One region of the Agarivorans sp. 2_MG-2023 genome, then DNA from elsewhere that is predicted to be linked to it. Evidence: predicted binding sites of a transcription regulator. Region 1 holds the regulator's gene; each other region holds the start of a gene.
The links. Region 1 encodes ArgR, which controls arginine synthesis, uptake and breakdown. Its sites were predicted from a motif close to ANTGAATANNTATTCANT; they were not measured.
Positions count from the first base shown of each region.

Region 2: a site for ArgR is predicted at 4,476-4,493, ahead of argC (N-acetyl-gamma-glutamyl-phosphate reductase). Genes of this name have one in related genera too.
Region 3: a site for ArgR is predicted at 3,054-3,071, ahead of argA (amino-acid N-acetyltransferase). Genes of this name have one in related genera too.

Region 1 covers NZ_JAUORQ010000011.1:118,535-125,937, reverse strand. The annotation lists gene rnr (ribonuclease R) at 1-740, opposite strand, end outside; gene Q4549_RS16645 (tetratricopeptide repeat protein) at 818-1,537, opposite strand; gene mdh (malate dehydrogenase) at 1,655-2,584, opposite strand; gene Q4549_RS16635 (transporter substrate-binding domain-containing protein) at 2,765-3,472, opposite strand; gene argR (transcriptional regulator ArgR) at 3,662-4,129, shown strand; gene Q4549_RS16625 (ABC transporter ATP-binding protein) at 4,154-5,206, opposite strand; gene Q4549_RS16620 (iron ABC transporter permease) at 5,214-6,899, opposite strand; gene Q4549_RS16615 (extracellular solute-binding protein) at 7,002-7,403, opposite strand, start outside.
Region 2 covers NZ_JAUORQ010000005.1:54,618-62,020, forward strand. The annotation lists gene argH (argininosuccinate lyase) at 1-265, opposite strand, end outside; gene Q4549_RS08970 (argininosuccinate synthase) at 350-1,555, opposite strand; gene Q4549_RS08975 (ornithine carbamoyltransferase) at 1,599-2,513, opposite strand; gene argB (acetylglutamate kinase) at 2,523-3,299, opposite strand; gene argC (N-acetyl-gamma-glutamyl-phosphate reductase) at 3,309-4,319, opposite strand; gene ppc (phosphoenolpyruvate carboxylase) at 4,731-7,370, shown strand.
Region 3 covers NZ_JAUORQ010000007.1:31,725-39,127, forward strand. The annotation lists gene Q4549_RS11850 (efflux RND transporter permease subunit) at 1-946, shown strand, start outside; gene Q4549_RS11855 (HDOD domain-containing protein) at 996-1,820, opposite strand; gene Q4549_RS11860 (hypothetical protein) at 1,993-2,205, shown strand; gene Q4549_RS11865 (TetR/AcrR family transcriptional regulator) at 2,197-2,919, opposite strand; gene argA (amino-acid N-acetyltransferase) at 3,102-4,433, shown strand; gene Q4549_RS11875 (porin) at 4,607-5,638, opposite strand; gene Q4549_RS11880 (hypothetical protein) at 5,849-6,442, opposite strand; gene Q4549_RS11885 (DUF4250 domain-containing protein) at 6,501-6,698, opposite strand; gene Q4549_RS11890 (GrxA family glutaredoxin) at 6,873-7,130, opposite strand; gene Q4549_RS11895 (condensation domain-containing protein) at 7,272-7,403, opposite strand, start outside.

The DNA.
Region 1 (7,403 bases):
CGATTTTGCTTAGAAGCCTCATCCACTTCTTCTTCAAGCTTGCTCACCGCTTTAGTGACCGCATTTGGCCAATCATGCGGAATATCATGGTTGCGTAAAGCCACTTGCACTTCCATGCCTGGCGCCATTTTCTCACCAAGAATGTCGGTTACTTTACCCACCGCCAGTTTTGGCGCGGCAGGGCGACTAAGCACTTCAATCACCACCACTTGGCCTTGGCGAGCCCCGGCGGTATCATTTTTACCAATCAAGATGTCTTGGTTAATCCGCGAATCATCTGGCACCACGTAACGGTGATTGCCTTCAACAAAGTAACGGCCAACTAATTCGACCTTACCCGCTTTAAGCACTTTTATGATTTGGCCTTCACGGCGGCCTTTTTTATCCATACTCGACGGCGCAGCCAGAACAAAGTCGTTATGAAACACTTTGCGCATTTCTTTAGCCGGAAGGAATAAGTCGGTGCCTTCTTGAGTGGTTTTCAAAAAACCAAAACCATCGCGATGACCAATAATGGTGCCGGTAACCAAACCCAAACGTTCTGGCAAGGTATAGGCGCCAATACGTGTGGTGACTAACAAGCCTTCTTCTAACATATGCGTTAAGGTTGCCGAAAAATGGGTTTGCTGTTCTTCAGAACATAACGCATGCAGCCAGTCTTTAGAGACAGGTGCCATTTCTTCGGTTAAGGCATTGAGTATGGTCGATGTAAGAGTGGCCGACGCAGCCTGATTTTGCATTAACTAACCTACCAAGTTGAGCAATTGAGGGGATTACCCTTCAAGAATAGCTCTATGTTAATGCTTTGCGCGTGGCTTTAGTAGGGTTGGTTACTGGCTTTAGCTTTGGCTACCACGTAATCAGGCATCTTAGACGCTAATGAAGCAAGCAATTGGCTGGCTTCTCGGTGCGTTTTTTTATCGGCAATAATAGAGTGATGTAACCAGCGGTAAGCATCTTCGTAATCGTAAGGGCTGCCCTTACCTTCAACATACAGTGAGACCAAACGTAATTGAGCCGGAACAAAACCTTGACCAGCTGATTCTCTCAGCAAAGGAATCGCTTTAGCATAATCTTGCTGTACCAAAGTGCCTGTAGCGTAGTAGCGCCCTAGTTGTTCCATGGCAGCGGCTAAACCTTGATTTGCGGCGCGCCACATGTACATCACACCTAATTCTGGATTGGGCTCTACACACACCCCCCAAGCCAGCATGTCGCCCCACAAAAACTGATAAGCGGGAATGGCTACTTTCTCTGCGCGCGCTTCAATGTCTTCCACCAATTGACAGTCATCGGCTTTAACACGCGTTAGGTGCTGATTATTGTTAATCCAAGTAATTAATTCATCTTGCCTATACAGCTGAACCGCTTCTATATCTGATGGGCTAGTATACTCAGTGGGATCAATAGTTACCGGCTCTGCTTGCTGCTGAGGAGCATCAAGTTCGTCTTCTACCGACAAAGCGTCAATAGACTCAGCAAACGCCGAGGTGCTTAAGCCTGCTGCTAGAAGTAATGAAATGAGTTGCTTATTCATAGCCGTTCCTATCGTCTTAACAATTATGCTATCGGCAAGGCTGGCAAAAACTAAAGTGACTTTTTAGCCACAAAAAAAGGAGTGCAAGCACTCCTTAGTATCGGCTAGTGGAAGAGCTTAAACAAACTCAACACCTTTATCGATATCGCCGTGTAAGGTATCTAACATTCCTTCAACTGCGGCTTTTTCAAAGGCGCTAATCTCACCATAAGGTAAGATTTCAGCAACACCTTGAGGGCCCAAACGGATAGGTTGAGCAAAGAACTTAGCATGCTCGCTGCCACCGTCTACGTAAGCACACTCAATCACGTCTTCGCCTTGCGCTGCTTTAACTAAAGACAAACAGAAACGTGCTGCTGCTTGACCCATAGAAAGTGTCGCGCTACCGCCACCAGCTTTAGCTTCAACAACTTCTGTACCGGCATTTTGGATGCGTGTAGTCATTGTTGCAATTTCTTCATCAGTAAACGAAATACCGTCTAACTGAGAAAGCAATGGCAAAATAGTTACGCCGCTGTGGCCACCAATAACGTTAAGTTTAATGTCTGCTGGGTTTAGGCCTTTCGCTTCAGCGATAAAGGTTTCTGAGCGAATCACGTCTAGTGTGGTTACACCAAACAATTTAGCAGGATCATATACGCCAGCATTTTTTAATACTTCGGCCGCGATTGGAACCGTGGTATTTACTGGGTTAGTGATAATACCAATACATGCCTTTGGACAAGTAACGGCAACTTTCTCGATAAGGTTTTTAACGATGCCCGCGTTGATATTAAATAGATCTGAGCGATCCATACCAGGTTTACGCGCTACACCGGCAGAAATTAGAACAATATCGGCACCTTCTAGGGCCGGGCTAGGGTCTTCGCCTGCGAATCCTTTAATGGCCACTTGTGTAGGGATGTGGCTCAAATCTACAGCAACACCAGGTGTTACTGGGGCGATGTCATAAAGCGAAAGTTCAGAACCAGCGGGTAACTGGGTTTTTAATAGTAATGAAAGGGCTTGGCCAATTCCGCCTGCAGCACCTAATACGGCAACTTTCATCCAACTTCTCCATGCTTTTTTGTAATTGTAGAGGGGATGTCTATAAAGACAGAAACAAGATAACGGAATCCGCTCTAAAATACAATTTAGCAACATTTTTAAAGCAACTTTAAAACAGTAAAAAGCTGCCTTAATCACACTTTAACTATAGGGTTTAAGACCTTGGTCTAACAGTGTTTGTTAGTTAAAGAAGGACTGGTATATTGTTCGGTAACTGCCGTTATTTTTTAACACATTAAGCGCATGGTTGATTTGATTCAGCAGGTCTTCGTTTTGCTTTGAAACCGCCATACCTAATCCGCTCGCCGGATAGTTTTCATCCACTTGAGTCACAAACTCCGGATGGCTTGCCAACCAATAGTGAGCCGCTGCCGAATCTAAAAATACCGCATCAATTTTAGCTTGATTCAAATCTGCTAAGGCGAGTTGATAACTGGGGTAAGCAATCGATAGAATATTAGGCCGTTGTTCACGTAAGAAGCGCATAAAGCTCGAGCCACTTTGTACCGCAACCACTGAATTGCTTGCGACTTCTAACTCAGGCTTCGTGAGATAAACCGCCATATTATCGAAATAAGCATCACTAAAGCTTACTAAGGTTTTACGTTGATCGGTAATATCTAAGGCTGATATCGCCACATCATAATGGTCGGCAGCAACGCTAGACAACAAACTATCAAAGGGCTGATGGTAAAACTCACACTCTCGATTTATTTGTTCACAAATGGCCTTAGCCAACTCAATATCGAAGCCCACCAGCTGCTTGTGCTCATCAAATGATTCAAAGGGCGGATAAGATGCTTCGGTAACCACTCGCAGAGGTTTATCGTCAGCAAGTACTGATTGAAGTACGAGCAAAGGAAGAAAGAACAGAGATTTTAGCCACATAGTTAACTACACACCAAGTTTGATGTTGCTATCATAATTCAGCTTAGCAAAGCCTCACAAGAAAATGTTGGCTAATTGAACAACAATTATGTGTTTCACTATGCATTTATATGCATAAAACTAGAATAAAGTTGATATACATATAAAAGTTGGCGACAATAACCGCGGATTTACAAGCTCGGATCACCGATGAAATATAGCGATAAACAAGAACAGTTAATTAAAGCATTTAAATCACTGTTAAAAGAAGAACGTTTTGGCTCTCAAGCTGAAATAGTGACCGCCCTACAAGATCAGGGTTTCGAAAATATCAACCAATCGAAAGTGTCACGCATGCTAAGCAAGTTTGGCGCAGTGCGTACTCGCAACGCAAAAATGGAAATGGTTTACTGCCTACCTGCAGAGTTAGGTGTTCCTACTGTTTCTAGTCAATTAAAAATCTTAGTACTAGAAATGGATTTCAACGATGCCTTAATCGTTATTCATACGAGCCCTGGTGCGGCGCAGTTAATTGCCCGTTTGCTAGATTCGTTAGGTAAAGCTGAAGGTATTCTTGGCACCATCGCTGGTGATGATACTATTTTTATTACCCCTACCCGCCAAGTTGCGATTGCCGATGTATTTCAATCGGTTAAAGAACTGTTTGAAGTCGCCTAAGGCTTCAAATAACACTTCCCCAAACTACACTTTGGGGAAGACAAATGCCGCATCACCATTAACCGATAACCATACCTTAGTGCCCGGGCTTGCTTGCCAATGGTCACGCATTCGCGCATGAATCACCTGCTCAGGTAATTCAGCAAGCTGCAACCTAAAGTGCGTTTCATTACCCATTGAATGCACCGAGATAATACTCGCTTCTATTTGTTGGCTGTTTTCAAGCTGATGCACCACCACATCTTTAGCGCGAACAATCACCTCTGCCAGTTCGCCATCGTTAATTTGATTGGCCGAAAACGCCCCTAAGGCGGTACTAACGACACCCTGCTCTACCGGTATAACAAAGCGATTACTTGGGCCAAACAACGCTGCCACAAAGGCATTTTCTGGTTGATTGTAGATTTCTTGAGGGCTAGCATTTTGAACGATTTCGCCCTGCTCCATCACAACAATCCGATCCGCGATAAACATCGCCTCTAGCGGGTCGTGAGTCACCATCACTGCGGGGGTTTTGGTTTTCTTCAATACGTCGAGGGTTTCTTCCCGTACTTGTTGGCGTAAATGCTCATCGAGTGCAGAGAACGGTTCGTCCAACAACATGGTGTTAGGCTCTGGAGCTAAAGCGCGTAATAGGGCGACACGCTGCTGCTGGCCACCCGACAAGGTATGCGGAAAGCGATCTAGCAGACCTTGCATGCCCATGTTGTTTAAGCTTTCTTCAATCCACTGGCGACGCTTTGGTAAATCTTGTTGCTTGCGTAGTCCGTACTCTATATTGGTTTTAACACTCATATGCGGAAACAAGGCATAGTCTTGAAACATCATACCTATGGCGCGTTGCTCAGGTGCTAAGTGTATAGCTTGCGCAGGGGCTGCTACTAACTTGTCTTGCAAGTACAGCTCACCACTTTGCAACCGCTCTAAACCAGCGATTAAACGCAATAAAGTAGTTTTTCCGCAGCCTGATGGGCCCAGCAGCGCTACAATTTGGTTTTCTTCAACCTCGATACTGACATCTTTAAGCGCCTGCTGTTCACCGTAGAAATGATTAACTTTACGTAAAACAATACTCATTGCGGGTTTAGTGTCCTTGTGGGCGCTGTTCTGAAGAGCCAATATTTCGACTCATTATGATAACCGGAAGAATACCTGCCAATAATATGGTTAAGGCTGCTAAAGCACTTTGCTCTAGTTGCTCCAAAGAGGCTAAATCCCATACTTGAGTAGACAAGGTATTAAAATTGAACGGCCTTAAAATTAAGGTAATTGGCAGCTCTTTCATGGTGTCGACAAATACTAACAACATAGCAGTAAGTAAGCTTGGTCTGATCAGCGGTAAATGGATCCGCCACAGCGTTTTACCAGAGCGGCTGCCTAATACTCGAGAAGCGTCGTCCATTTCTGGCGTAATTTTAGTTAGGCTAGCATCTAGGGTACGGTAACTTAAGGCAATAAAACGTAAAGAGTAAGCCAACACTAAAGCCCCCCCAGTGCCGGTAAGCAGTAAACCTGTAGGGTAGTTAAACCAAGCTTTCATTAAGCTATCGACCGCATTATCAAACAAGCCAAGCGGATACAAAATACCTACCGCCAATACCGCACCAGGAATCGCATAACCCAGCGTTGCTGCCTCGGCGATACTACGCATCTTATTACTTTTAGATAAACGTACTCCATAGGCTAGTAATAAACCCAAGGCTGTAGTGAGTAACGCCGCCATTGCAGCTAACGAAAAGCTGTTCCACGCATTAGTTAAATACTGTTCAAAGCCAGAATCTAAGTTACGTAAAGCATAATTACTTAACACCGTGACCGGCAGGATGAAGCCCAAACTAATCGGCAACAAACACAGTAGTGTGGCCGTCCAAGCTTTAGCGCCTTTAAGAGGCTCGGCAAACATTGCTGGAGATTGCCCAGTCAACTTGTAAAACTTACCTGCGTTGCGGCTGTAACGCTCTAGCCCCAACAGTAAAATGGAGAAGCTCACCAACATTAAGGCAATTTGTGCAGCGGCCGACAAACTACTCATGTTCAGCCATACATCAAAAATACCCGCGGTAAGCGTGGGCACCGCAAAAAACTCTACCGTGCCATATTCATTAATGGTTTCCATTAAGGCTAAAGTCACCCCCACTACTATGGCTGGCCTGGCCAACGGAAGCGCTACTTTAAAAAAGCTTTGAGTTTGGCTTTTCCCTAAACAGCGACTCATTTCAAATAGCTGAGCGGCTTGCTCGACAAATGCAGCACGAGCCAACAAATACACATAAGGGTAAAGCACTAAACTTAGTACAGCGATAGCACCTTGAATCGAGCGGATCTCAGGAAACCAATAATCGCGAGCGGTTTGCCAGCCAAAAATTGCACGCAAGCTTTTTTGCACAAAACCGGCGTATTCCAATTGATCGGTTATCACAAAGGCCAATATGTAACTCGGCACAGCTAAAGGCAGCAAAAGTGCCCATACAAAAACAGATTTTAAAGGGAAGTTAAATCGAGTAACCAGCCACGCCGCCCCTGTACCAATAAAAGCGGTAAACAGGGCAACTCCCATACATAACAGGAGGGTGTTTTTAACATATATCCAAAACACCGTATCGAGCAGATGCTGCCAAATTTCTTGGTTATTCGCCCAAGATAACTTAAATAAGGTGATGACCGGAATAAACGCCAGAATGGCAATCGCAAGCGCTATCCATACCCATAGATCGAAGCGAGATTTAGACAACAATAATCGAACCGAAGTAGACGTAGCGGTAGTGCTCATAGCTTCCAAACAAAAAACGGCGCTGCGCCGTATACACAAAAAAAGCTGACCTCAGGCCAGCTTTATCTAAGCTTGCAGATAGAACTGCAAGTTTAGCAACCTTTACATATCAAAGCCAACGCGGTCAACCAAGCGAGCTGCTGCTGCGCGCTGATCTGCTACGTCTTGTAACGAAATGCGGTCAGATTTGAAATCGCCTAAGCTTTCAATGAACTCGTCGGTTTTAATGCCAGCGCGTACAGGTTCTTCAAAGTTAGCGGTAGCGTACAAGCCTTGAGCCGTTTCACCCACTAAGAACTCTAGCAACTTAATCGCATTACCTTTGTTTTTAGCTGTATTCAGCAAACCGGCGCCCGAAATGTTAATGTGCTGACCGCGGCCACCCACTTGTTGGTCTAAGTATTCAACACGGATTTGCTCGGCCCACTGCTGTTGCTCAGGGCTTTTAGTGTTGTAAAACATTTTACCCATGTAGTAGCGGTTGGCGATAGCAAGGTCACATTG
Region 2 (7,403 bases), on a different contig from region 1:
CTACCCATGAGTGAATATCTTCAGCATCACTGCCCAAAATCTGTTGCGGGTTTTCAGCAACTTGTTTACCCAAATCCAATAAGGCCGATTCCAAGCGCTGTTGCTCGTCGACGGTAATTACGCCCACACTTAACAATGCTTTCGACCATGCAATTGATCCGGTTATGTCTTGCTCCGCTAAACGATAATCAAAACGTAACGAATCATTGAACTGCTTAAATCTGGTATCTGCAGCTTGGCTAAAACGCCCACCCCACAATGCCATTTTACTCTCCATTTATTATTGCAAAGACCCCAGAGCAAATTGCCTCTGAGGTCTGTGTATTTCCTGCTTATACGTCGGCCAATCTTATTTGCTATTTAAAGCACGGATCCGGCTGGCTAGAGAGTATAAACGAATAAAGCCTTCAGCGTGCTTTTGATCGTACACTTGGTCTTCACCAAAAGTGGCAAACTCTTCTGAGTACAAGCTATTTGGTGAGCGTTTTTGTACCGCTACCGCTTGGCCTTTGTATAACTTAATCACTACGTCACCGTTTGCATCTGCAGCCATTGCTTCAGAAGCGGCGATTAGTGAAGTACATAAAGGCGTGAACCAACGACCGTCATACACCAAGTGTGCCATTTCTTGACCCACTTTCTCACGCCATACACGTGAGGTTTTATCGAGAACCAATTCTTCAATCGCACGTAAAGCAGCCACAATTACCGTGCCGCCTGGCGTTTCGTAACAACCACGAGACTTCATACCCACGGTGCGGTTTTCGGTAATGTCGATACGGCCAACACCATGAGCTGCAGCAATGTCGTTCAGCTTCATTACGACTTGGTAAGGGCTTAATACTTCATCGTTTACTGCAACAACACGGCCATTTTCAACTTTAAGGTTTACGTATTCGGGCTCGTTTGGCGCATCTACAGGATCAACCGTTAAGGTCCACACACCTTTACTTGGCTCGTTCCACGGGTCTTCTAGCTCGCCACCTTCGTGCGAAATGTGCCACGCGTTAGCGTCACGACTATAGATTTTGGTAGCTGAAGCGGTGGTTTCGATTTTGCGCTCTGCTAGGTAATCGAGCAAATCTTCACGGCTTTCCATTTCCCATTCACGCCAAGGTGCAATCACTTTTAGCTCTGGAGCAAGGGCTGCAAAGCAGCTTTCGAAACGAATTTGGTCGTTACCTTTACCAGTACAACCATGACATACCGCATCGGCACCCACTTTACGGGCTACTTCTACTTGCGCTTTAGCAATAATAGGACGCGCCATTGAAGTGCCTAACAAGTAAGTACCTTCATAAACAGCACCAGTAGCGATAGTTGGGTAGATGTAGTCAGCTACAAACTCTTCTTTAAGGTCAACGATGTAACACTCTGAAGCACCTGATGCTAAGGCTTTTTCTTCAAGGCCAACCAGCTCTTCTTCGCCTTGGCCCACATCGGCACAAAAGGCAACAATTTCACAATCGTTGTAGGTTTCTTTTAACCACGGAATGATGGCCGACGTGTCCAAACCACCTGAGTATGCTAATACAACTTTTTTGATATCTGACATTCTTAAAATTCCTTGTTCAACTCAGCTCTTAGCTGAATAGCCACTAACTTAATAAACTCACTAATACGGCGTTTTGTGCATGCATGCGATTCTCAGCTTGATCAAAGATCAACGATTGAGGGCCATCCATCACTTCCGAAGTAATTTCCAACTCGCGGTGAGCAGGTTGGCAGTGCAATACGTGGTTAATGCCACATGATTGCATCAAATTCTGGTTAATCTGATAAGCCATGTACTTATCTTTTACAGATTGCAACGGCGTGTCGTCGCCCATCGATACCCAAGTATCGCCGTAAACCACATCGTAGCCTTTAATGTCTTCCACATTGTTGGTAACAACAATTTTGCCACCGTGGATTTTAGCTAGCTCGTTGGCCTTTTGTACGATTTGTGCGTCTGGGCTTGCGCCTAGTGGGCACACAGCTGCGACTTCCATACCTAAAATGGCTCCGCCCAATAATAACGAATGCGTTACGTTATTACCTTCACCCAAATAAGCTAACTTCACTTTGCTTAAATCTGAGTATTGCTCGCTAATGGTTTGAAAATCGGCAAGCCCTTGGCAAGGATGGTATAAATCACACAGGGAATTGATGATAGGCACCGACGAATTATCTCGCAGGGTTTGTAATGTTTTGTGCGAGAACACGCGTGCAACAATGGCGTCGGCCCAACGAGTAATATTTGATGCGAAGTCTTTTACACTTTCGCGCTCGCCCATGGCACCGTTTTGCTGATCTAGGTATACCGCATGGCCGCCTAAGCGGTTAATGCCAATATCAAAGGTGACGCGAGTACGTAACGAGGGTTTTTCGAAAAGGGTTACCACACTTTTCCCGGCCAAGGTTTGGCCGTAATCTTTTGGTGTTTTCTTAATCTTAGCGGCCAATTCCAATAGCCCTAAAATTTGCTCTTGAGTTAAGTCCTGCAAGCTCAGCAGGTGTTTAAAATCACTCATCTTCTTTCCTTAAACGGTAACCTGAGTCCCTACCGACTCACCATTGTGTGTTTGTCCAGCTAACAAGCTGGCCAGTTTCGCTGGATCTTTCCATGATGCTAGCGCTACTGGTGTTTGTAAAAATGCTGCAGCATCTAAAGCGGCATTCACTTTTACCGTCATGCCATCGGTAATCACACCGTCGGCAATTAATTTCTCAGCTAATTGGCTATTTAACTCAGCCACCAGCTGCTTATTTTGGTCAAGCACGCCGGCAACGTCAGACAACAATACCAATTGGCCTTGTAATAGTTTGCACACAGCTAAAGCCGCTTGGTCAGCATTTACATTATATAACTCGCCGTCTTCACCAATACCAATGGAACTCAACACTGGCACATGGCCTAAGCTGATTAAGCTGCTTAACAAAGCAGGATTACTTGGTGACGCTTCACCTACATGGCCCAACCGTGGATCCATTTGCACAACCTTGCAACTGCCAGCGTCACTTAAACATAAACCCACAGCCGATAAACCTGCTTTTAAAGCTTGAGCTAACAGCAATTTGTTACTGGTACCTGCAAGGGCGCCAACCACATAAGGAATTTGTTCTTTTGGGGTAATACGTAAACCATCTAGCTTTTCTGATACAAAGCCGGTTTTAGCCAATACGTCTTCAACCACCACGCCACCGCCATGCACCAGCACAATAGGTTGCGAAACTTGCTGAAGCGCAGCAAACAAGTTATCCAAGGCTTGAGCATTATTCAATACCGCGCCACCTAATTTAATCACTAATGGTTTCATAATTAGCCCTTAAACTAGTGATTCACTAACGGCAAAGCCGTTACGAATGTTTAAACATTGAATGGCTTGGCTAGCGGCCCCTTTCAATAAGTTGTCTTCGGCCGATACCACAATTAAGTCATCGCCTTGTTGCTGCCAAGCTAAATCAATAAATGGCGTGCTTTCAACTTTAGCGATTGATGGCCACTCTCCGTCTAGCACCCGCACAATGTTTTGTCCGGCGTAAGCTTGCTGATAAGCCTCATTAACTTGTTGTTCGGTAGTACCCGCTTTTAGGCAAACGTTAATGGTGGCTAAAATACCGCGCTTAAAGTTACCAAGATGAGGAGTGAAAATAACCGGATGACCTAAGTGCGCAGCAATTTCTGGCTGATGACGATGATTAAATACGCCGTAAGGCGCTAAGCTAACTTCGCAGAATGAGCTGGTTAAAGATGCTTTACGCCCAGCCCCACTCACCCCACTGGTGGCATTAATAATCGCTTTGCTGCTTTCATCAATCAGCCCTGCCTCGGCCAAAGGCTTAAGCGCAGTAAGAGAGGCGGTAGGGTAACAACCCGCAACAGCCACTAAATCGGTTTGCTTAATTTGCTCGGCGTTCCATTCAGCTAAACCGTATACGGCTTTTTCTAATAACTCAGGAAATTGATGAGTAAAACCATAGAATTTTTCGTAGAACTCAGCACTTTGAACACGAAAGGCACCCGACAAATCGAACACCTGACAGCCGGCCGCCAAAAACGCCTCGGCTAAATCGTGACTTACCTCGTGTGCGGTCGCCAGTAAAACAATGTCAACATCGGCAAAGGTATTGGCAATATCAGCAACAATTAACGGTTGTACTGGCGCATCTACCACGCCACGTAATTTACCGTGCAAGGCAGACAATGCCTTGCCTGCGTCTAAGCTACGCTCTGATACGTACAAACCCGCAAGCGTTAATTGAGAGTGGCGACTAACATAAGCCGCTAACTCTGCACCGGTGTACCCACTTGCTCCAACAATCGCAGCCTTTAACATCGTTTCTTGTTCCCTTGAAATCTTATGGCATAGTGTTTTTTGTAAGAGGCTATTTTACTGACCAATTAAACAAAAAGTCACTTTTTTAAGCACAATTTTTTTGGTGCTTATCTACTATAAGCGGAGCATACCACAGGCAATTCTTTATGCAATAAAAATGAATTTTTATTTACCTTTGATTTTATAAACATCGACTAAAAAGAAGCGAAAACAAAGTCGCAGTTCTACAAATATCGACAATAATCTATGGGGAAGCGCTTGATCCTAAGCAAAGGATTCGTCGTTAACTGTAATTTAATTACATGTATTTTGACTATATGGCCAGTCTTAGGTATGTTTTTGCATCAGGACTAGGGTGATTTAGTAAAAAAATTTCAATAATCGCTAGCAAACACAAGTGAAGGAAAAAGAATGAGCCAAACAATGCCTCAAGAAATCAATGGGTCGTTACGAGGAAATGTTAACTTACTCGGACAACTACTTGGCAACACCATTAAGAGCCACATGGGAGAAGCGTTTCTAGAAAAAGTAGAAACCATTCGCCAGCTAGCTAAAGCTTCACGAAATGATGATGACCAAGCCCGCGAGCAACTACTAGAGTTGTTGCGTAACCTAAGTGATGACGAACTACTGCCGGTAACCCGCGCCTTTAGCCAATTTTTGAATCTTGCTAATATTGCCGAACAGTTTCACACTATTTCGCGCAACTGCGAAGGCAGTACCTGCGCACAAGATCCTATCGACTTAGTGTTTCAAAAACTAAAAAGCGAAAACCTGAGCGAAGCTGAAATTCATCATGCTGTAGCGCAACTGAATATAGAGCTAGTACTTACTGCTCACCCTACCGAAGTGACTCGCCGCACCCTAATTAACAAACACGTCGCCATTAACAATTGCTTAGATTGGTTGGAGCTAGATCTGCCTGACCGCGAACGTAGCCAATTACTTGGCCGCTTAGAACAATTGGTTAATCAAGCTTGGCATACTGATGAGATTCGCCAGCAACGCCCTACTCCCGTAGATGAAGCTAAATGGGGCTTCGCGGTAATCGAAAACTCTTTATGGCATGCCGTACCTGATTTTGTTCGCCAGCTAGACAACAAACTAGGCCAACACTTTGACATGCGTATGGCACTCGATGCTGCACCAGTAGTGTTTTCTTCGTGGATGGGTGGTGACCGCGACGGTAACCCTTTTGTTACCGCAAATGTTACCGAAGAAGTATTGCTTTCTAGCCGCTGGGTAGCGGTAGATTTGTACTTAAAAGAAATACAAACCTTGGTTAGCGAATTGTCGATGAGCGATGCCAATGAAGCACTGCTTGAGCAAACTGGCGACCAAAGCGAACCTTACCGCGCGCTACTAAAAGTATTACGTAGCGAGTTGCAAGAAACTCACGACTACTTAACGGCTAAATTAAAAGGCCAATACACCGAAGCACGTGACCTTATCACCAATACCGAGCAACTGCGCGAGCCTTTAGAGCTGTGTTACTACTCGCTACAAGATTGTGGCATGGGCATTATTGCCGACGGTACCTTGCTAGATTTACTGCGTCGTATTGCCTGTTTCGGTATCAACTTACTGCGTTTAGACATTCGCCAAGATAGTGGTCGCCACGAGGAAGTATTCTCGGAAATCACTCGCTACTTAGGCATGGGTGATTACGCACATTGGAACGAAACGGATAAACAGCACTTCTTATTACAAGAATTGAATTCAAAACGTCCATTATTCCCACGCGCTTGGGAGCCTAGTGAGTCGGTTCAAGAAGTACTAGATACCTGTGCTGTTATTGCCAAGCAAGAACGCGAAGCCTTGGGTATTTACATTATTTCTATGGCCAGTGAGCCATCAGACGTATTGGCAGTTCAACTATTGTTGCAAGAAGCCGGTTGTCCATTCCGTTTACCTGTTGCCCCATTGTTCGAAACGCTAGACGATTTGAACAACGCTCCAGCGACTATGAGCAAGCTGCTATCTATTGATTGGTATCGCGGTTATATCTCGGGTCAGCAACATGTAATGATTGGTTACTCTGATTCCGCTAAAGATGCTGGCGTACTTGCTGCTTCATGGGCGCAATATCGCGCACAAGAGGCGCTGGTCTCTATCTGCGAAGGCCATTCGATTAGCTTAACCTTGTTCCATGGCCGTGGCGGTACTATTGGTCGTGGTGGCGCTCCGGCACATGCCGCACTGTTGTCGCAACCTCCGGGTTCATTAAAAGGTGGCTTACGTGTGACCGAGCAAGGCGAGATGATTCGCTTTAAGTTTGGTTTACCAAAAGTAGCCTTAGACAGCTTAAATCTTTACGCCAGTGCGGTACTAGAAGCTAACTTGGTTCCACCTATGGAGCCAAAAGATGAATGGCGCGACGTGATGGATCAAATCGCTGAGACCTCTTGCGAAGCCTACCGTGGCATTGTTTGGGGCGAAGAAGATTTTGTGCCTTACTTCCGCGCAGCCACACCAGAACGTGAACTGGCTAAACTGCCATTAGGTAGTCGCCCTGCGAAGCGCCGCTCCGACGGTGGTGTAGAAAGCTTACGCGCCATTCCATGGATTTTCTCTTGGAGTCAAAACCGTTTGCTACTTCCTGCTTGGTTAGGCAGCGGTGCAGCGTTCGAAGGTTTGATTAAAGACGGTAAGAGTGAATTATTAACTGAGATGCGCGCGTGGCCATTCTTTGATAATCGCCTAGCAATGTTAGAAATGGTATTTATGAAAGCTGATACTTGGCTATCTAAAATCTATGATGACCGCTTGGTTGAGCCAGAGCTGCAAGTACTTGGTGAAAAACTACGTACTAAGCTAGAAACAGCCAAAGCCGCTATTGTGTCGCTAGCACCAGATAATCGCTTATTAGCGAATCAAGCTTGGGTAGTAGAATCGCTTAACTTACGTAACCCGTATATTGATCCTCTACATGTATTGCAAGTTGAACTGCTTAATCGTTCTCGTGCCAACGAAGAACTATGTCCAGTAGTAGATCAAGCCTTAATGGTGAGTATTGCAGGTATCGCAGCCGGCATGCGTAACACCGGCTAAGCAATAAGCTTGAGTAATAACAACCCCGCTTTA
Region 3 (7,403 bases), on a different contig from region 1:
AACCCTAAACGACCTTGCTCAACAAGTACGCAGTGCTTTTTTTGGTTACCAAGTACAACGTATTCAACGCGGTCGCGAAGACGTGAAAGTATATGTACGCTACCCCGCCAATGAACGGCGCTCTCAATACAACTTAAATAACATGTTAATTCGCACTCCCGATGGCGCAGAGCTGCCGTTTAGCGAAGTAGCTAGCGTGATTCCCTCACAAAGCCCGGCAACCATTACTCGCATCGACCGTATGCGAACCCAAAACATTCGCGCCGATGTAAACAAAGAGCAGGCGAATATTGAGGTGATTAAAGCCGAACTGCAGCAGTGGTTAAGCCAAACCTTAGTGGCTTACCCGCAGGTTAACTTCAGCTTAGAAGGCGAAGCCAAAGAGCAACGAGAATCCTTTACCAGTTTGGCCTTGGGCTTATTGTTTGTACTGTTTGTTATTTACGGCCTGCTGGCGATTCCTTTTGGTTCTTACTGGCAACCTATAGTGGTGATGTCGATTATTCCTTACGGAGCAGTTGGTGCAGTACTTGGTCATATGATTATGGGCATGCCACTAACCATTATGAGTATGATGGGCATGCTGGCGCTCACCGGAGTAGTTGTGAACGACAGCTTGGTATTAGTGGACTATATAAACCGCCAACGTAAAGCAGGCGTAGATTTAATGACCGCGGTAACTAAAGCCGGCGTGGCCCGTTTTAGAGCGGTAATCCTTACTTCGCTCACCACCTTTGCCGGTTTAATGCCGTTAATTTTTGAAAAGAGTACCCAAGCGCAGTTTTTGATTCCCATGGCGGTGTCACTTGGCTTTGGGATTATTTTCGCTACTAGCATCACCCTGCTGATTGTGCCGGTTAACTACTTACTGCTGGAAGATGCCAAGGCGGGCTTACGCCGCTTTAAACTGTGGTGGTTAAAAGGCTTTGAAAAAACCACCAACTAACAAAAAGGGGTTAGCTAAGCTAACCCCTTTTTTAATAAACTGTTTGAATTTAGGCGGTCGTGGTAGCAACCATTGCTTCACCCTGTTCTACCGCTTCTTCAATAAAGCTAGCCACGGTAGATTTATCCAACTCAACCACTTCACATAGCGGCTCAGGTAAGTTTTTACCTACCATTTCGGCACTGAGACCAGCGTTTAAGGCATGATGCGCGAATATTGCCAACCGGATTAACACCGCGGGTTTAGACACTTCATCAAAGTCCATAGGATTTAACTGCTGTTCAATGGCATCGGTAATCACCGGCGAGAAATTCCAGCGACGCGCTAATTCGCCACCAATTTGCGCATAGTCTAAACCTAAGGTTTTGCGCTGTGCCGACACCCGCGTTTCGCCCGTTTCCAAGCACAACTCAATTAACCCAGCTTCTTCAGGCGTTGCACTGGCAATCAGCAGCTCACCAAAGTTGTGTAACATGCCACAGGTAAAGGCTGTTTCAGGTTCAACATGGGTACTTTTAGCTAATGCTTGCGCTAACAACGCCACGTACATGGCTTGTCCCCAAAACTGTTGTTGGTCGAAGTTTTTGCTCGGCATCATGCCATTTAGGCCCGCAGCCACTACCAGTGAGCGAACCCGTTTTAAACCTAAGCGGATCGCGGCCGCTTCAATAGAGTCAATTTGCTTAACCCCACGAAACGCGGCTGAGTTAGCCATTTTTAATACGTTAGCACCCAAGGATTGATCGGTCGCCAGCTTTTTACCCAAATGGTGAAGATCGACATTTTCATCATTAATGCTTGTCAGTAATTCCTGCATAATTTGCGGCATTACTGGCAGTTTTTTTACCTGCTGGAAAAAGGCTTCCAGTTCCATGGACAACTCTCCTAAAAAATAGTGTGAAGCACTGCATGCTTTCACTCTTTACCTGGTCAAAAATTGAGCGTTAATTCACATAGACTAAACAAGTGAGCTTGTTTATCGCCAAATTGACCCACACTGAATCTTATATGCAGAACAGTTTGACCTTATAGGCGTAGAAAATACAGTGACGATCGCACAAAATGACAGGAAATCTTGGCCCAGCTGTAAACCTATTACTCAAGGTTTATCAGAACAGGTCTTAAAAGAATTAATATTAGGAAACAAAACCTTAGATTATGGGTCTTGGTTACATTGCTTGGGTGCAGAGCGCCTAGTTGATGAGCAAGAATACCCCACTACCAACCAAGCACATATTGTGAGCAACGCCTTAGCGTAAAAACTTCTCTGGTACTTTTTCTAGCAGTACCATTTTGCGTAATTGATTCAGCATGATTTGAAACCAAGTGAACTGGTGGTGATGCTCTTCTGCCGAAAAGCCAATGGTACCCGCCATAAAATTGCGAGTCAGTCCGTACAGGTACAAACAAACACTGGTTAAGGCTTCATCATCCCACTTCGAGCCGTGACTGATAAATGAACGCTTAGTTTGCTCAATCACTATCACCCGGTGCCAGCTCTCAAGCGCTTTAAAGTCTTTATCATGAGTAAACAATTCATGAAAACTCACTAGCATCACTTCTGTTTCGTCTAGGGCATTTATCTTACTTTGGGCGCTATCTGGATACTCTACGATATTGCCTAAGGTTTGCTGGAAGTTGACATCTTCCACCACAATTTGAACCTTTTTAAACCAGCGCATAGCCAACGAAAAGAAGATGGCCTCTTTATTTTTAAAAAAGCGGTACAACGAAGCAATATCGATTTCTGCATGTTGGGCAATCAAGTTGGTATTTACTGCAGCCATCCCTTGCTCTTGAATCAAAGACAAGGTGCTGTCTAAGATGTGTTCCACTAGTCGTCTGGTACGCTCTTGGCTAGGTTGCTTACGCATGGCCAAATGCTCAGGTACGACATAGTTATCCATAAATACCTCTCGTAATAAATTTATTCCATTTTTACCTGCTACCTCAACATATACTGAGGTAGTCATTAAATGTTACAGCAGCTTATACTCTACCTCGCGATAGTACACAACTGAATTGGCCATAACATATGTATAAGATTTGTCATCGAGAAAAACTTATTGCTCGACAATGTTGATGGATATGCAACAATAACCGAATATTTGACTATTAAGTCAAATCTTACGTTTAGTTATTCACGGAGAAGAATTTGAACCGCTCTGCCGAAGATTTAGTCAGCTGGTTTCGCCAGTCGGCTCCTTACATAAACGCCCATCGCGGCAAAACCTTTGTAGTGATGTTAAGCGGAGAAGCTAGCACTAGCGCCAACTTTAATAACATTATTCAAGATATTGCCTTGCTCAAAACTCTTGGTGTGAAAATTGTGTTGGTGTGTGGCGCCCGCCCGCAAATAGACAGTTTAATCGAGGAGCACCACCACAGCTGCATGTTTGCTGGCGAGCAGCGAATCACCGATGAGCGTAGCTTAAACATCATCAAACAAGCAGTAGGTCAAATCCAAATGGATATTGAAGCCCAGCTATCGATGGGCTTGGTTAACTCTCCTTTGCATCAAGCTCATATCAATGTGGTTCGTGGCAATTTTGTAGTCGCACAACCAATTGGTATTGAAGATGGCATTGATTTTCTGCATACCGGAAAAGTGCGCCGTATTAACCACCAAAGTATTAAGCGCCAACTAGATCATGGCGAAATAGTCATGGTGTCTCCATTAGGAGTATCGGTAACCGGCGAGCTATTTAACATTTGCTCGGAAGATATCACCACGGAAATAGCGGTCTCTTTGAAAGCAGATAAAGTAATTTACTTCAGCCCCGAGCAAGGTATTCACAATGACAAAGGCCAGTTGATTAGCGAACTATTGCCCGATGCCGCCAACGAGCTAATGCGCTCAGAGCCTTTTTTACGTGATACCGACAAAGATACTCTGCGTTATTTGCGGGCGGCCATTCAATGCAGTGACCGAGGCATCGACCGCTGTCATTTGGTGAGTTACCAGCAAGACGGCGCATTGCTAAAAGAGCTCTATACCCGTGACGGCAGTGGTACTCAGCTGGTGCAATATAGTTATGAGCGAGTTAGAGAAGCGAGATTGGATGACATTAATGGCATCATTGAGCTGATTCGCCCGTTGGAAGAAGAAGGCATACTGGTAAGGCGCTCCCGCGAGTTGCTAGAAATGGAAATTGAGCGATTTACCATTGTTGAGCGCGACGGCATGATCATTGGGTGCGCTGCATTGTACGCCTTCAATAATGAAAACATTGGTGAGCTAGCGTGTTTAGTTAGCCACCCGCAATACCGCCAAGCGAGCCGAGGTGATCGACTACTTCAAGCCATTGTTAATCGAGCCCGTCAACAGGGTTTAGCAAAATTATTTGTGCTCACAACCAAAAGTATTCATTGGTTCAGGGAGCGTGGTTTTAGCCCCGCTGATTTCGAAGACTTACCCACCGAGAAACAGGCTATTTATAACCTGCAGCGACGCTCTAAAATTTTAATTATGGATGTAGAGCGCTAACTCGCTGTCTGCCACGCATACTAAAAAGCCACTCCACTGTGAGTGGTTTTTTATGCTGAGTATATCTGTAGAAAATAAAAAACCAGCGCCATAAAGGCGCTGGCAAAAGACAAACATACACAAGAAAATAAGGAACACGCTAAGTTAGGCGCTTAGCGTGTGTTGTAACTGTCTTAGAAGTCGTAACGTGCTGCGAAGTGGAACTCGTTCTCAGCATTGTCGATGTTGTTGATTTGGTAAGCAGCAACGATACGCAATTGCTTAGTTAGGTCGTAACGGCCTTCAATTGTGTAGTAATCAACGTTGTCGTACTTAGCTCCGCCTTGTGGCTCAACTTCAGCTTTGTTCCACATTGCTTGCGCACGGAAGGTTTTAGTGAACTTGTAACCTGCAACTAGCTCGTAACCAGTGTGCTCGTTTTTAGCGTCTGAACCGTGAAGTTTAAATGCTTTGTTGTTTTCGCCCATCGAGTAGTTAGCTGCTGCGTAAACACCGTTAGCATCGTAGTTAACACCCAATAACGCTAGCTTGCTGTCTTTTGCTTCGCCATTGTTAGCAATGTTGTAACCCGCACCTAGACCAAGACCAAAATCAAAAGTGTAAGCTAAAGCAATACCGTAAGCAGAGTTGTCTGCGTCAACCGTTTGGTTGCCATCAGCATCGTCCATTTTTTGGTTGTCGTTAAACTTGTAAGAAGCGTGGATATCGAAACCGCTGAATTCGCCCGCGTATTTAAGAACGCTGTCTGAACGGCCAATACCTTCTTCACGGCTAGAGCTGATACCGATAGCAGAGTTACCGTATGGGTTAACGTAGCTTGAGTCAGTCCAGTCAGCGACTAACTCTAGAGCACCGTAGTTACGACCAAAGGTAACTTCACCGAAGTCGCCACCAAAACCAGCGTAAGCTAAACGCGCTTTAGTTGCTGAAGTGTTGTCACCTTCGCCGTTGTTTTCCATTTGTAGCTCGTAACGACCTAAAGCGTAGTTTGATGCGCCAATCATAGATTTAACTTTAGCGCCAAAACGTACGTATTGGTCTGCACCAAAGTTATCAGACTTACCAGCGTCGTCACCAGCAGTGTAACCCGCGTAAATACGACCATATAGGTCTACAGCGTGTTTCTCGTCTTCGTATACTTTAGCAGCGTTAGCTGAACCAGAAGCAGCGGCAACTGCGATAGCAATAAGAGTAAGCTTTTTCATTTTAATCCCTAAAAAATGTGAACTGTATCAAGTAAAAGTTGAACAAATCTTAGGGTTGGTAAATGACAGAGAGGTGACTGAAATATTAAAGATTAATGACAGCGGAACTTTAAGGAAAGCTCTGCAAATGTCTAATTATTAAGCATTTTATTTAGTTAATGCTCAAGTTAATTAAACACGTACAGAGTAAAATACGGTTTATTCAAACGCTTAGAAACGGTAGTTCAAGCCCATGTTAAGACCCAATTGCGACCAATAACCGCCAACAAAGGTCACTTGGCATCCTGGGCCACATTCTATTTTGGTGCCATCGTTTACAAAGGTGCCATATAGGCGACCCTCTAGTTTTAAATCGAGGTTCTCAGTTAGGTGATAAAAATAACCACCACCAATACTAATAGAAAAACGCTGGGTGTCGCTGCCAGGGCTTGCCGCAAAATGGGTAAGACCGGCGCCACCACTAGCAAAGGTTTCAAAATTCTCATACTGCCAACGGCGAGAGGCGGTTAGGTGAGCATACAATACGTCAACGTCGGTGTTAGCGTTGTCGTTCATCTCGGTGTTTTGCCAAGAGACTAAAGCCCCAACGTAATTGTCGTAGGTTTCGCGCTTGCGGTTTTCACCACTGGTGGTGGCAAAATCAAAAGCCGCCATATAAGAAGGTGCAGAACGCACCGAGTAGGTTTCTTCTGTATCAAGGTCGGTCATTTCACCACCAAAGGTGTAACCCGCTCCAATACTAAGATCGGCCAGAGCCGGTAGCGAAATACTCCACGCAAGTAAAAAACATCCTGTCTTTAGCATCGGTAACCTCCTGTTAGACACATCAACAGTGTCTAACATTCAGTCACTTAAGCCAAGATCAAATCTGCTTAAACTGGTTACTTATCGCATTATAGTGATAACCAATAGTTTCTAAACGGCGCGCTAAAGATCGCTCTTCAAGGCCAAACGTTAAGGCGAGATCTTCCAAGCTATCGCACTCTAGGCGTAACTTTTCGTTCACAATGCCCAATAATATGTTGGCTTCTAGGTTTAACATGTAGCTAGCATCCATCATTCTCTCCCGAGTATTAAATGGTATTGAGTTAATTTGAGCTTAGCTAAAAAAGCAGCAAGGGTGACAAATTTTGAACCTAGCATTTGCCTAAACTGCTGTACGTTTTTATTTACCCAGCCTTAAAACGCAAAAAGCCTGACCAAGGCCAGGCTTTAACAGCATCTTACTTAGCAATTAGATATCAAATTGCTCACGCATTAATGCTTCATATTCTGTACAGCCGCCCACGTGTGTTTCATCAACAAAAATCTGCGGTACTGTTTCTACAGGTTTGCCTACGGTTTTTTCCAAATCAGCTTTAGAAATACCTTCAGCATGAATATCAACATAACGGAAGCTGTAGTCTTCATGTGCTTCGCTAAGTTGTTCAGCAATCTGTTTTGCACGAACACAATAAGGGCAACCCGGACGACCAAAAATTACTGCAAACATTGTTAAACTCCAGAATAACGTGAATTGGGCTTACTATAACGGCTAAGCATTAAATTAAAAAATTGAATATTTCGTTGTTAGCGATAGGCAACAACTATCAAACTCTATAGACCTGCGTACTGATTAGTTTCTTTCATTGCTCTACCCATCAGTCATCGCCAACAAACGCTGCTTAAACTGCTCAACAAAGTTATTGCGCATTTCTGTGCTAATCATCGGTTCTACACAATTAATGGTAACCGTTAACGCACCGGCCAAACTTTGCGAACCCAA